One region of the Bradyrhizobium sp. SZCCHNPS1003 genome, then DNA from elsewhere that is predicted to be linked to it. Evidence: predicted binding sites of a transcription regulator. Region 1 holds the regulator's gene; the other holds the start of a gene.
What was found. Region 1 encodes LexA, which represses DNA repair genes until DNA is damaged. Its sites were predicted from a motif close to TGTTCNNNNTGTGTTCNG; they were not measured.
Positions count from the first base shown of each region.

Region 1 (5,698 bases):
CGCTGATGGGCCTCGGCATCGACTGGATGATCGCGGTGACGCGCTGGGTGGCGGCGCTGCCTGGCGCGGTCGGGCGCATCCCGGGCTTCGGCATCGGTCCGCTGATCCTGGCCAGCCTCGGCGTCATCCTGATCGGCCTGCTGCGCACACCGCTGCGCTGGTCGGGTGCCGTCGGGCTCGTGGTGGCCACCGCGTGGGCCGCCACGACGCCGCTGCCCGATGTCCTGATCGCCGGCGATGGGCGTGCGGTGGCGGTGCGCGGTCGTGACGGACGCCTGCATGTGATGCGCACCGGCAAGGACGTGTTCGCCACCAAGGAGTGGCTCGCGGCCGACGCCGATGCCCGGCTGCCGGCGGATTCATCGCTCGCCGATGGCGTCTCCTGCGACGAGGCGGGCTGCGTGGTCGCGATGGCCGACGGCCGATTCGCCGCCTTGACCCTGCGCGCCGAGGCGCTCGACGATGATTGCGCCCGTGCCGCGCTGATCGTCACCACGCGCGCCGCGCCGTCATCCTGCGCGGCGGCCGTCATCGATCGCCAGCGCCTGCAGCAGCAGGGCGCCTTGATGCTGGTGCAGCGGGGCACCGGCTTCTCCGTCACGCCGGTGCGCGCCGGCGGCACCGACCGCCCGTGGTGGCCGGCGCCCGCCGAGGCCGGCGAGTTCGACACGACGCTGACGCCGCGTGCGCCGGTGTCGCGGCTTCAGGACGCGACGCCGCCGGAGACGGAGCAGGGCGAGCAGGATTGAGCGCCGGAGCTCGAACGTGCTGAGATGATACAACGTGCTGAGATGATACTCGGTGGCGTCGGGTCCATCGAACAGCGAGGGACCTTCGACCAGCGTGAACGCAGCGCCCGGATATCGTTGCCAGACGGCGATGTCATCAACCGTGACCGTTAGCCATCCGAACGGAAGCATGTAGCGGCCGGGCTCGGTGATCCGGTCGGCCTTGTTCCAATCGATCTTGTTGACCGCGGCGGCAAGCTCCCCCGGCACACAATGCCGGCCGAGGGATGTCGTTCCTATTCGATGCGATGCCGGAGCGTGAGGTTCGCCCGAAAGGACCTTGCGCTTGCAGAAACCAAATCTCCCCCGGCCGAAAGCTCGCTCATGACCGAGAGAAATGCGGACGCGCAGGCGCTCAGGTGATGCTGATGCGGCGAATCGGTGTGGCCTGCGAAGCCGGAACGTCCTCCGCCATGCCCGGGCGGCGCTCGGCCGGCTGCTTGCTGACCGGCAATTGTAGCACGGTGACGCGCTGGCCCTCGCAGAGCTGGGTCACCAGCACGTGGCGGCCGTCGGCGAATTCGATCGCGTCGTGATGGCGATCGGGGATGTGCGTCTCGATGCTGTTGAACTTCGCGACGCGCTCGCGGATCGTCCGGGTCCAGAGCCAGCGGCTGTCGTAGCGGACGTCCTCGACAAATGCCAACTCGGTGCCGGGCAGCATGCAGACTGCGACGGTCGGCTCGCTCTCGAGGGCGAAGCCGCGGGTGGCGGTGCCGCGAAACGTCGTCGAGATCAACGTCTCGCCGACCTTGGCGGGACGGGACGCAACCGCATGGAGGCTGTAGTCACACATCGGATCGCTCCTCGTTGAGAGATAGCCGACCCACGCTCCCCCCGGACAGGCGCAGGCCTCTATCAGAGTGGACATCGATGGTGATGTTAGCGCGCGCTTCACGGCAATTCTGCGCTGATCTGCACCGCGTGCGCCCGCGGGCGATCACAAGCGTTTGAGCATGCCGCGCTGCACATCCTGAGGTGCATTCGCGCGTGACCAATTTCGATCGGCGGAGAAGCGCGTGCGCTCGCCGCCGATCGACCGATCGCGTCCGCGATCAGTACTTGCGATACAGCCCGACCAGCTTGCCTTGGATCTTCACCCGGTTGGGCGGCAGGATGCGCACCTCGTAGGCGGTGTTGGCCGGCTCCAGCGCGATCGATGCGCCGCGGCGGCGGAAGCGCTTCAACGTCGCTTCCTCATCGTCGATCAGCGCTACCACGATGTCGCCGGTGTCGGCGGTCTCGTTGCGCTGGATCAGCGCCATGTCCCCGTCGAGGATGCCGGCATCGACCATGGAGTCGCCGCGCACCTCAAGCGCATAGTGATCGCCGTTGCCGAGCATGTCGGCAGGCACGCTGATGGTGTGGCTGCGCGTCTGTAGCGCCTCGATCGGGGTACCGGCGGCGATGCGGCCCATCACCGGCACTGCGACGGGGCGCTCGCCATCGTCCAGCGCGGGAGTGCTGGTGCGCACCTTGCCGAGATTGCCCTCGATCACCGATGGGGTGAAGCCGCGGCGGTTGTTGGCGGCCTGTGACAGCTCGGGCAGCTTGATCACCTCGATCGCGCGGGCGCGGTTGGGCAGCCGGCGGATGAAGCCGCGCTCCTCGAGCGCCGTGATCAGGCGATGAATGCCGGACTTCGAGCGCAGATCGAGCGCATCCTTCATCTCGTCGAAGGACGGCGGCACGCCGGCTTCCTTGAGCCGCTCGTTGATGAACCGCAGAAGTTCGTACTGTTTGCGCGTCAGCATCTCGACCTGGTCCCCAGTTTGTTGTCGTCCGAGTCCAGGAGCTGCGCCTTGAGCACAAACCGGCTGAGAGCGCCTTGGAGTCGGACCATCATCGCGTCGCCCGCAACATACTAAAAACAAATCATGAACGGACACTATATGTTCGATGTGTGTTCCGCAATCCTTAAATTGTAGTGAACGGACCGGGCTTTGCCGGGGGAAACGGCCTAGCTCGGCAGGCGCAGGATCTCGCACGGGCTGCCGGCGGCGGCCTTCGGCGCATACGCCCGCCGGATCACCAGCGCCTGCGAGAGCGCGAGATTGCCGAGCAGCGACGAATCCTGCTGCGTCACCGGCGTTGCGATCAGGGTGCCGTCGGCGCGCTCTTCGAGCTGCGCCCGCAGATAGTCCTCGCGCGAATCGTTCGCCCCGAGCTCGCGGCCGAGCAGGGCGGTCTCGCGTGGCATGCGAGCTTCGTCACGGCCGAGCAGCCGCCGAATCAGCGGCACCAGGAACAGGATGGCGCAGACATAGGACGACACCGGATTGCCGGGCAGTCCGATCACCCTCATGTCGCCGAGCCGTCCGTGCATCATCGGCTTGCCCGGCCGCATCGCGATCTTCCAGAACGCCATCTCGATGCCCTCGGCTTCGAGCGCCTGCTTGACGAGGTCGTGATCGCCGACCGAGGCGCCGCCGGTCGTGATCAGGATGTCGGCCTTGGCCTCGCGCGCCCGCCGGATCCCGGCGACCGTGGCCTCCATCGTATCCGCGGCGATGCCGAGATCGATCGGTGTCGCGCCCTCGCTGCGCACCAGCGCCCGCAGGGCGTAGCCGTTGGAATAGACGATCTGGCCCGGGCCGGGCGTCGAGCCCGGCATCACGAGCTCGTCGCCGGTGGCGAGCAGCGCCACCTTCGGCCGGCACCGCACCGGCAGTGCCGGATGATTCATGCTGGCCGCCAGCGACAGGTCGCGGTCGCTGAGCCGGCGGCCCGCCTTCAGCAGCACCATGCCCTGGTGGAAGTCGACGCCCGCGGGCCGAATGTGCCGGCCCTTGATCGCGGCCTCGGTGATGACGACGTGGCCATCTTCGGCGATCGTGTCCTCCTGGATCACCACCGCGTCGGCGCCCTCAGGGACAACGCCACCAGTGAAGATGCGCGCCGCCTCGCCGGGTCCGACCACGCGATCGAACGGCCGCCCCGCCGCGACCTCGCCGATCACCCTCAGCCGCACCTTGGCCTGGGCTGCGTCCGCCGCGCGTACGGCGTAGCCGTCCATCGCCGACATCGCCTCGGGCGGCTGCGTCCGCAGCGCCGCGAGGTCGCGGGCCAGGATGCGGTGATGGGCCTCGTCCAGCGTCACCAGCTCCTCGGCCAGCGGCTCGGCGCCGGCGAGCACGGCGGACAACGCATCGGACACCGGCATCAGGGCCATGAGAGTTCCTTCGGACGGAGACGGCAGATCGAATGAGTCGCCTTCTAACCGAACGCGCACAGCGCGGCCAAGGGCCTAGGCCGCTCCCTGCGTTCTGACCGTCTGATGTTGGCCGCGTCCGGGCCGCTGCCTCACGATCGCGCGAGAAACCCTGCAATCAGTGCGCAGAAGGTCGACCGCAGTGCCAAGGCGTTGGCCGATGCGCCGTTCCGATTAGCTCCCGCCCCGCGTTCTATCCAGCAGCCGCGCGACAGGCGGCGCGCTCGGTCGTGTGCAGGATATCCGCCACCATGTTCCGCAGCCAGACCGATGCTGCATCACGATCGAGCTGCAGCGGCCAGACCATCGAGACGGCCGGCAGCCGCAGCTTCAACGGCGCGGGACAGAGCGTCAGCCCAAATCGCGGCCCGTAGAGCTTTGCCATCCTGGTCGGTATCGTCGTGATCACCGGTGATGCGGCGACCGTCGCCAGCACGCTGAGGAATTCCGAGGAGGCTGAGACCACGTTGAGCTCGGTCCCGATCTCATCCAGCGCCGCCTCCAGACAGCCCTGCAGGCTGTTGGTCAGCGTCACCAGCGCGTGCGGAAGCGACAGATAGTCGGCGAGGCTGATCGGCGTTTTCATCGCGATGCGCTTTGGATTGTAGACGCAGCTCAGCGCCTGCTCGAACAGGAGCTGGGATCTGTGCCGCTGTGCGACGGCGTCGAAGCAGCCGACCGCGACATCCAAGGCTCCGTCGTCGAGCAGGCGATGCACTTCGTTGCGCTCGGTCGGCCGGCTGAGAAGCCGCACGCCGGGCGCCGTTCGACGGAGCACCGCGGTGAGCTCGGGGATCAGCAGCAGCTCGACCTCACTTGAAAATCCCAGGCGGATGGTGCGCTGCTCGGTCGCCGGGTCGAACTCCGGTGCGGCATGCAGCGCTGCCTGCATCTGCCCCAGCGCCGCCCGAACCGGCCCGGCGAGCACCGCAGCCTTTGGCGTCGGCTGCATGACGGCGCCGACGCGGACGAACAGCTCGTCCTGCAGCAGCACGCGAAGCGTCGACAGCGTATGGCTCATCGCAGGCTGACCCACCTTGAGGCGTGCGGCCGCGCGCGTCACGCTGCGCTCCTGCATGAGCGCGTCGAACGCGACCAGCAGATTGAGGTCGAAGGAGCGAAGATCGAAGTGATCGATGGACTGCATGAGCTGGATCGATTTGAGGAATGTATGACCTAGTCCTAGATCTCGGCCCAGACAAGACCACCGTTCGGATCGAGGCCGCCAGACATGCAGGACATCACGACCTATCGCGTCGGAGACGCCACCATCACCAAGATCTTCGAGATCGGCCTCGATGCGGTCGAGGGCGAGTTTTTGTTTCCGGGCGTAGAAGCAGACAGCATCGTTCGGGAACGAGGCCAGGTGGGGCCGGGATCGGTCGATCCGCACACGGGATCGTTGCGCCTGAGCATCCATAGCTGGCTGGTGCGGACGCCGGAGCGGGTGGTCCTGATCGACACGGCCACCGGCAATGACAAGGAGCGGCCCGGCGCAGCAGTTCTGCATCGCTTGAACGAGCCGTTTCTCGACCGGCTGCGGGCGGCCGGCGTCGCCCCTGGCGATGTCGATCTCGTCCTGATGACGCATCTGCACGCGGATCATGTGGGGTGGAATACGCAGCTTGCCGATGGCCGTTGGACGCCGGTGTTTCCGAACGCCCGGTACGTTTTCTCGGGCCGCGAGCGCGCCTATCTG
Region 1 is NZ_JAUHIU010000003.1:315,004-320,701, reverse strand. It holds gene QX126_RS07380 (ComEC/Rec2 family competence protein) at 1-749, shown strand, start outside; gene QX126_RS07375 (hypothetical protein) at 1,144-1,584, opposite strand; gene lexA (transcriptional repressor LexA) at 1,844-2,542, opposite strand; gene glp (gephyrin-like molybdotransferase Glp) at 2,749-3,960, opposite strand; gene QX126_RS07360 (LysR family transcriptional regulator) at 4,193-5,146, opposite strand; gene QX126_RS07355 (MBL fold metallo-hydrolase) at 5,231-5,698, shown strand, end outside.

Region 2 (5,698 bases), on a different contig from region 1:
CATGGCCCGACGCCACCAGCGCCGCGGCGCTGGTGCGCGCCTTCACCAGCCGCGCATGCCACAGCCATTTGTCGAGGCGCTGGCGCTCTGACGGGGTGCCGGACGTCGGCGTTGTCCTTCCAACCTATCTTGCCAACCGATCTTGCCGCTCAATCCTTGCGGTTGTTCGCCGCGAGCTGCTCCTTGAGCGCGGCAAGCTTGGCGAACGGCGAGTTGGGATCGACCGGACGATCGCGATCCCGGCCTCCGCCGCCACTCGAGGCGTAGGGCCGCAGCGCCGGACCGCCGTCGCGCTTGTCGCGACCGCCCTTGCCGAAGTCGCGGCCGCCGCGTCCCTCACCACCGAACTTGCCGCCCTTGTTGCGATCGCGGTTCTGGTCGCGCCCCTTGGCGTCATGGTCGCGGCGCGGCCCGCGCTCCTCACGCGCCGGCGCTGATGCACCCTCGGCTGGAGCCGCACCAGTCTCCGGCGGGCCCTTGCGGAAGTCCTTGCCGAACTCCTTCATCCGGTCGCGCCGGCCCTGGCCGCGATGATGGCGCTCGCGCGCCTCGCCGCCCTCGGCCGGGGTCGTCCCAGCGGCCGCCTGGCCGCGCTCGTGCTGCGGACGGTTGGGCCGGCCGCGATGATGATGGTCGTGGCGCGGCCTGCGCTCCTCCGAGCGCCCGCCCGGCCGCCAGACCTCGACCAGGACGGGCTCGGCGGCAGCAGCGGCCTCGGCCGGAGAAGCCGCGGTCGCGGTAGATCCAGCAGCAGCTTCAGTCCCGGCAGCTTCAGCCGAAGCATCGCCGATGCTTGCTGCCTCGTGCGCGACGACCTCAGCGGCTTCTGGCTGCGGCGCATCCGCAGCAACGGCGGTTTCCGCCTCGGCGACGACGCTTTCGGCAACCGTCTCGGCCACGGACGCCTCGTCCGCCGCATCCGGCGTGACGAAATCGACGGTCGGCAGCGATGCCAGGGCCGACACCGACGCGGTTTCCGCCTGCTCCTCGCCGACCGCCGCGGGCACGGCGACGGTCTGCTCGGTCACCGGAGCGACGGCGGCCTCCGCGACGGTAGGAACCTGCTCGTCGGCCGGCTCGCCGGCGACAGGCGCGAGGTCCTCGCCCGGCACGGCCTGCGCTTCTGCCGACTCAGCCGGAGCGGTTTCCACAGCAGCAGCCTCGGCAGCAGCAGCCTCGACGGGCTTCTCAATCGGCTTGGGCGGCAGGGGCGGACGCTTCTCCATGCGATAGCCGAGCGCGCGCAGGATCGAGGCGAAGTCCTCGCCGGCCGAGCCGGTGAGCGAGGTCATCGCCTGCGTCACCACGAAGCCGCGGCCGTCGAAGGCGCCGGCGGGCTTTTCGCCCGGTGCATTGTCGCGCCAGGCCAGGGCGGGACGAATCAGGTCGGCCAGCCGCTCCAGGATGTCGACGCGCACCGCGCGCTCGCCCGCCTGCTTGTAGCCGAGCACGCGATAGGCATCGCGCGGCAGCGCCTTGTCGACCGGGAACGAGGTCCGGCCCGAGCTCGCCAGATGCTGCGCGCCGGTCAGCGCGGACATGTCGACATTGCCCTGCTTCTCGGCCCACAGCAGCGCAGCGAGCGCGCGCGCCGCCGGCTTGAGCAGCGCCGGGACGTAGATGTGATAGGCGCCGAAGCGCACGCCATATTTGCGCAACGTGGCGCGCGACGGCTGGTCGAGATCCTTCATCTCGGCCGCGATCTTGGCGCGCTCGATGACGCCGAGCGCCTCCACCAGTTGGAACGCGATGCCGCGGCCGATACCGGTGATGTCCTCGGCCTTGGACAATTCGAACAGCGGGCCGAGCAGCTTCTCGATATGCGTCTTCAGCCAGAGATCGAGCCGCGCCTGCACCTTGTCACGCGCAGCACCCGTCAGCCGCTCGTCGGCGATGATGCGCAGGCGCGGATGCAGAGCGTCGTCGGCCGCGACCAGCTTCGCGACCGCGTCGCCGGTCCAGCGCACCGTGCCGTCGGCGGTGAGCACGATGTGCTCGTCGGGCGCGCTGGACAGCTTCTCGGCGCGCGCCTCGATCTCGCCGGCCAGCGCCTTCTGGGCAGCAGCCTGCAAGGCCTTGGCCTCCGAGCCGGCTTCGGCGGCGTCGGGCGCGAAGGTGAATCCATCCAGACGGCCGATCGCGTGCCCTTCAACGATCACTTCGCCGGTCTTGCCGATTTCCGTATTCAAAACACTGTTCTCCCGCAGGCGCCGCATCAATACACTGGTACGACGATCAACGAAACGCTCCGTGAGCCGTTCATGAAGGGCGTCTGACAATTTATTTTCGAGCTCGCGGGTAATCCCCTGCCAATAATCAGGGTCGCGCAGCCAGTCTGGCCGGTTGGCCACGAAGGTCCAGGTACGAATCTGTGCAATCCGCCCCGACAGCGTGTCGATGTCGCCATCGACGCGGTCGGCCTGATCGACCTGTGCGGCGTACCAGGCGTCCGGAATACGCCCCTTCTGCATCAGGAAGCCGAACACGGTGGTCACCAGCTCCGCATGGGCGGCCGGCGACAGCCTGCGATAATCGGGGATCTGGCAGGTCTCCCAGAGACGCTCGACCGCGGCCGCGCCATGCGCCATGTCGCGCACCTCGGCGTCGCGCGCGGCATGATCGAGCACGCGCAGATCCTCCGCGATCGGCGCGCGCGTCAGCGCCTCATGCCCCGGCGCGATCGCCAATGAGACCTGAAGCGCGCTCAAGGACGCGAAATCAAGCCTGGAGTTCCGCCATTGCAGCACCTTCACGGTATCGAAGGTGTGGTTCTGGAGCGCATTGACCAGCTCGGGCTCGAACGGCGCACAACGCCCGGTGGTGCCGAACGTGCCGTTGCGCGTCGCCCGTCCGGCACGGCCCGCGATCTGGGCAAACTCCGACGGCGTGAGCCGGCGGAACTGATAGCCGTCATACTTGCGGTCGGACGCGAAGGCGACGTGGTCGACGTCGAGGTTGAGCCCCATGCCAATCGCGTCGGTGGCGACGAGATAGTCGACGTCGCCGTTCTGGAACATCGCCACCTGCGCGTTGCGGGTTCGCGGCGACAGCGATCCCAGGACCACAGCGGCGCCGCCATGCTGACGGCGGATCAGCTCGGCGATGGCGTAGACCTCGTCGGCAGAGAAGGCCACGATGGCAGTCCGGCGCGGCTGTCGCGTGATCTTGCGGTCGCCGGCGAATTCGAGCTGCGACAGCCGCGGCCGCGTCACGGTCGATACGCCCGGCAGCAGCCGCTCGATGATGGGGCGCATCGTCGCAGCCCCGAGCAGCAGCGTCTCGTCACGGCCCCGCCGGTTGAGGATGCGGTCGGTGAAGACGTGGCCGCGCTCGAGATCGGCGGCGATCTGGATCTCGTCGACGGCGAGGAACGACACGTCGAGATCCCTGGGCATCGCCTCGACGGTCGACACCCAGTAGCGCGGGTTCTTCGGCTTGATCTTCTCCTCGCCGGTGATCAGCGCAACGGCCTCGCTGCCGACGCGATCGGCGATCTTGTTGTAGACCTCGCGCGCGAGCAGCCGCAGCGGCAGTCCGATGATGCCGGAGGAATGCGCGAGCATGCGCTCGATCGCCAGATGCGTCTTGCCGGTGTTGGTGGGGCCGAGCACGGCGGTGACGCCGCTTCCGGGAGCACGGTCGGACGCGCGCTCGAAAGGCGAGGCTGCCGAAGAAGACGAAAAAGCCATTCGTTAAATTGGGTCTCGAGGCCGGCGTTGCAGGCGCGCGGGTCAGGCGCGATGGATGCTGGAATTATCGTCGTTCTGAGAGGCTGCGATCCTCACACCTGTGTCACATTGCTACGCATATAGGGACGCAGCTTAAGCTTCGGAACGCCTTGAGAACGAATCACGCCCGAATCGCTGACTCCAGCGCCTTTCCGGCTTCGTTCACCGCAACATCTCGCGCCGCGCGATCAAGGCAGCACTAGATCAAGTTTTCACAGTCTCGACAAGCAACGCTTTCGCGAGGGAACTGGCGCTGTTTCGAGCAGGCCCGAGTCGAATCAGAATCGGCGAAGAGTCAAACGGATTCACGCGAGCCGTCGTTCAGGCCGCGCGCCGGATCACACATGCTGGCTTTCCGGGCGGCCTCGCAATGACGGCGCCGGCCGGACAACGAGGATTCCGCCGCGCGCTACTGCGTTTTCGCGACGTGCGGCGAGGCCTGGGTGATGAAGGAGGTCGCCTCGAGCATCGCCTTGCCGAAAGAGGTCGGAATCACGACCCGGAACGGCACCAGGATGCGCGTGCCCGCGAGCGGCACGAAGAAGATCTCCATGTTGCGGGCCTGGGCGAGATATTTGATCACCGGCCGGTCCGGGATGTAACCCGCGACCGGCGTGAAGTAGACCGCGCAGACCAGCGCCGGACCACGATAGCCTTTGTCCGCCTTGACGTTCTCCATGCGCTTGTAGTCGAGCTTGAGCTCGTAGCGCATGCGGCCGTCGAACACGGGCGCAGCGCCGCGGCACGAGTCCGGCGACAGCAGCTCGCCATTGCCCGGCACCCGCACCAGCGAGGCCGTCATCGGATCGAGCACGCCGCGCTTGTGGGCATCCGTTACCGGAATGCGGTCGGGATCGACCGGCGGCGTCGGCTCGATGGCGAAATCCTTCACGGTGCCGTTCTGCAGATTGATGCGGATCTGCTCGGACTTCTTTCCCGTGGTGGTCGAGGCCTGGTAGCTCTGCCCGACCAGGGCGCCGTTGACGACGCGCCCCTGCACCGACCCGGTGCCCGATCCTTGGGAGAAGCTCTTGAGCAGGCCCGCGGTGCCGCCCTGAGCTGCGGCGCCATACTGATCATCCCCGATTTCGACCGCCCAGGTGCCCTTGCCGACGGGGATGCCAGCCAGCGAAGCCTCATATTGGGCGTCCAGCCGGGCCTGTGCCCAGGCGCCGTGGGGGGCCAGCAGCAGGAGCGCCGCGATGGAGCCGGCCACCGCCAGGCGCCGGAAACGGAAGAAGGCCGTGCTGTTGGTCACGTCGAAATGGTCCTGCCGATCCGCTTGTCGGGCCCCGGCCCCTGTGCCGCGCCACTGCTGTTACTTACGCCAAAAACGCTCCTGAACAACGCGAACCGGTCACATCCTGGCCGATTGTCCAGCGCTTTACGTCCGGCTCCGCTTCCGGCGAAGCCGCATCGGGCGGCCCAAACTCCCCGTGAGCCCCTGCAATCCGCCGGGCTCGACGGGCCGGTTTGACGCGCCATCGCGCGAGCGTCCACTCATCACGCCCGAATACGCCCTTTATGTGGTCTCCGGCGATCGGCTATGATGTTGATTGTACGACGTCTTTCAGAGAAAAACGGCCATGCGGACGCCTATGGCCGGACGCCGTGCCGCGGGCGCAAATACCGCCGCCGTGAAGCGAGGCAGCCCTGCGATTCGGCGCGTGGCAAGGTGCCACCGGCCCCATCCCTCAAAACCTTGACGAAAAGCCGCATCCCCCCTATAGGACCGCATCTCCCAGAGACGAGCTGGACGAGTTTTGGACCCCCGCGGCCCGCCGACACAGGCGGACGAAGGGTGCGGGGATGAGAGAGGATTTACTGCCATGTCGCGGCGCTGTGAACTGACGGCCAAGGGCCCCCAGGTTGGCCACAAGGTCAGCCACTCCAATATCAAGACCAAGCGGCGCTTCCTGCCGAACCTGTGCAATGTGACCTTCATCTCGGATGTACTCGGCCGCAACGTG
Region 2 is NZ_JAUHIU010000012.1:56,270-61,967, forward strand. It holds partial or broken gene QX126_RS20550 (RNA-binding S4 domain-containing protein) at 1-88, opposite strand, end outside; gene QX126_RS20555 (helicase-related protein) at 150-3,689, opposite strand; gene QX126_RS20560 (DUF3108 domain-containing protein) at 4,138-4,917, opposite strand; gene rpmB (50S ribosomal protein L28) at 5,558-5,698, shown strand, end outside.
Region 2: a site for LexA is predicted at 3,830-3,847, ahead of QX126_RS20555 (helicase-related protein). Genes of this name have one in related genera too.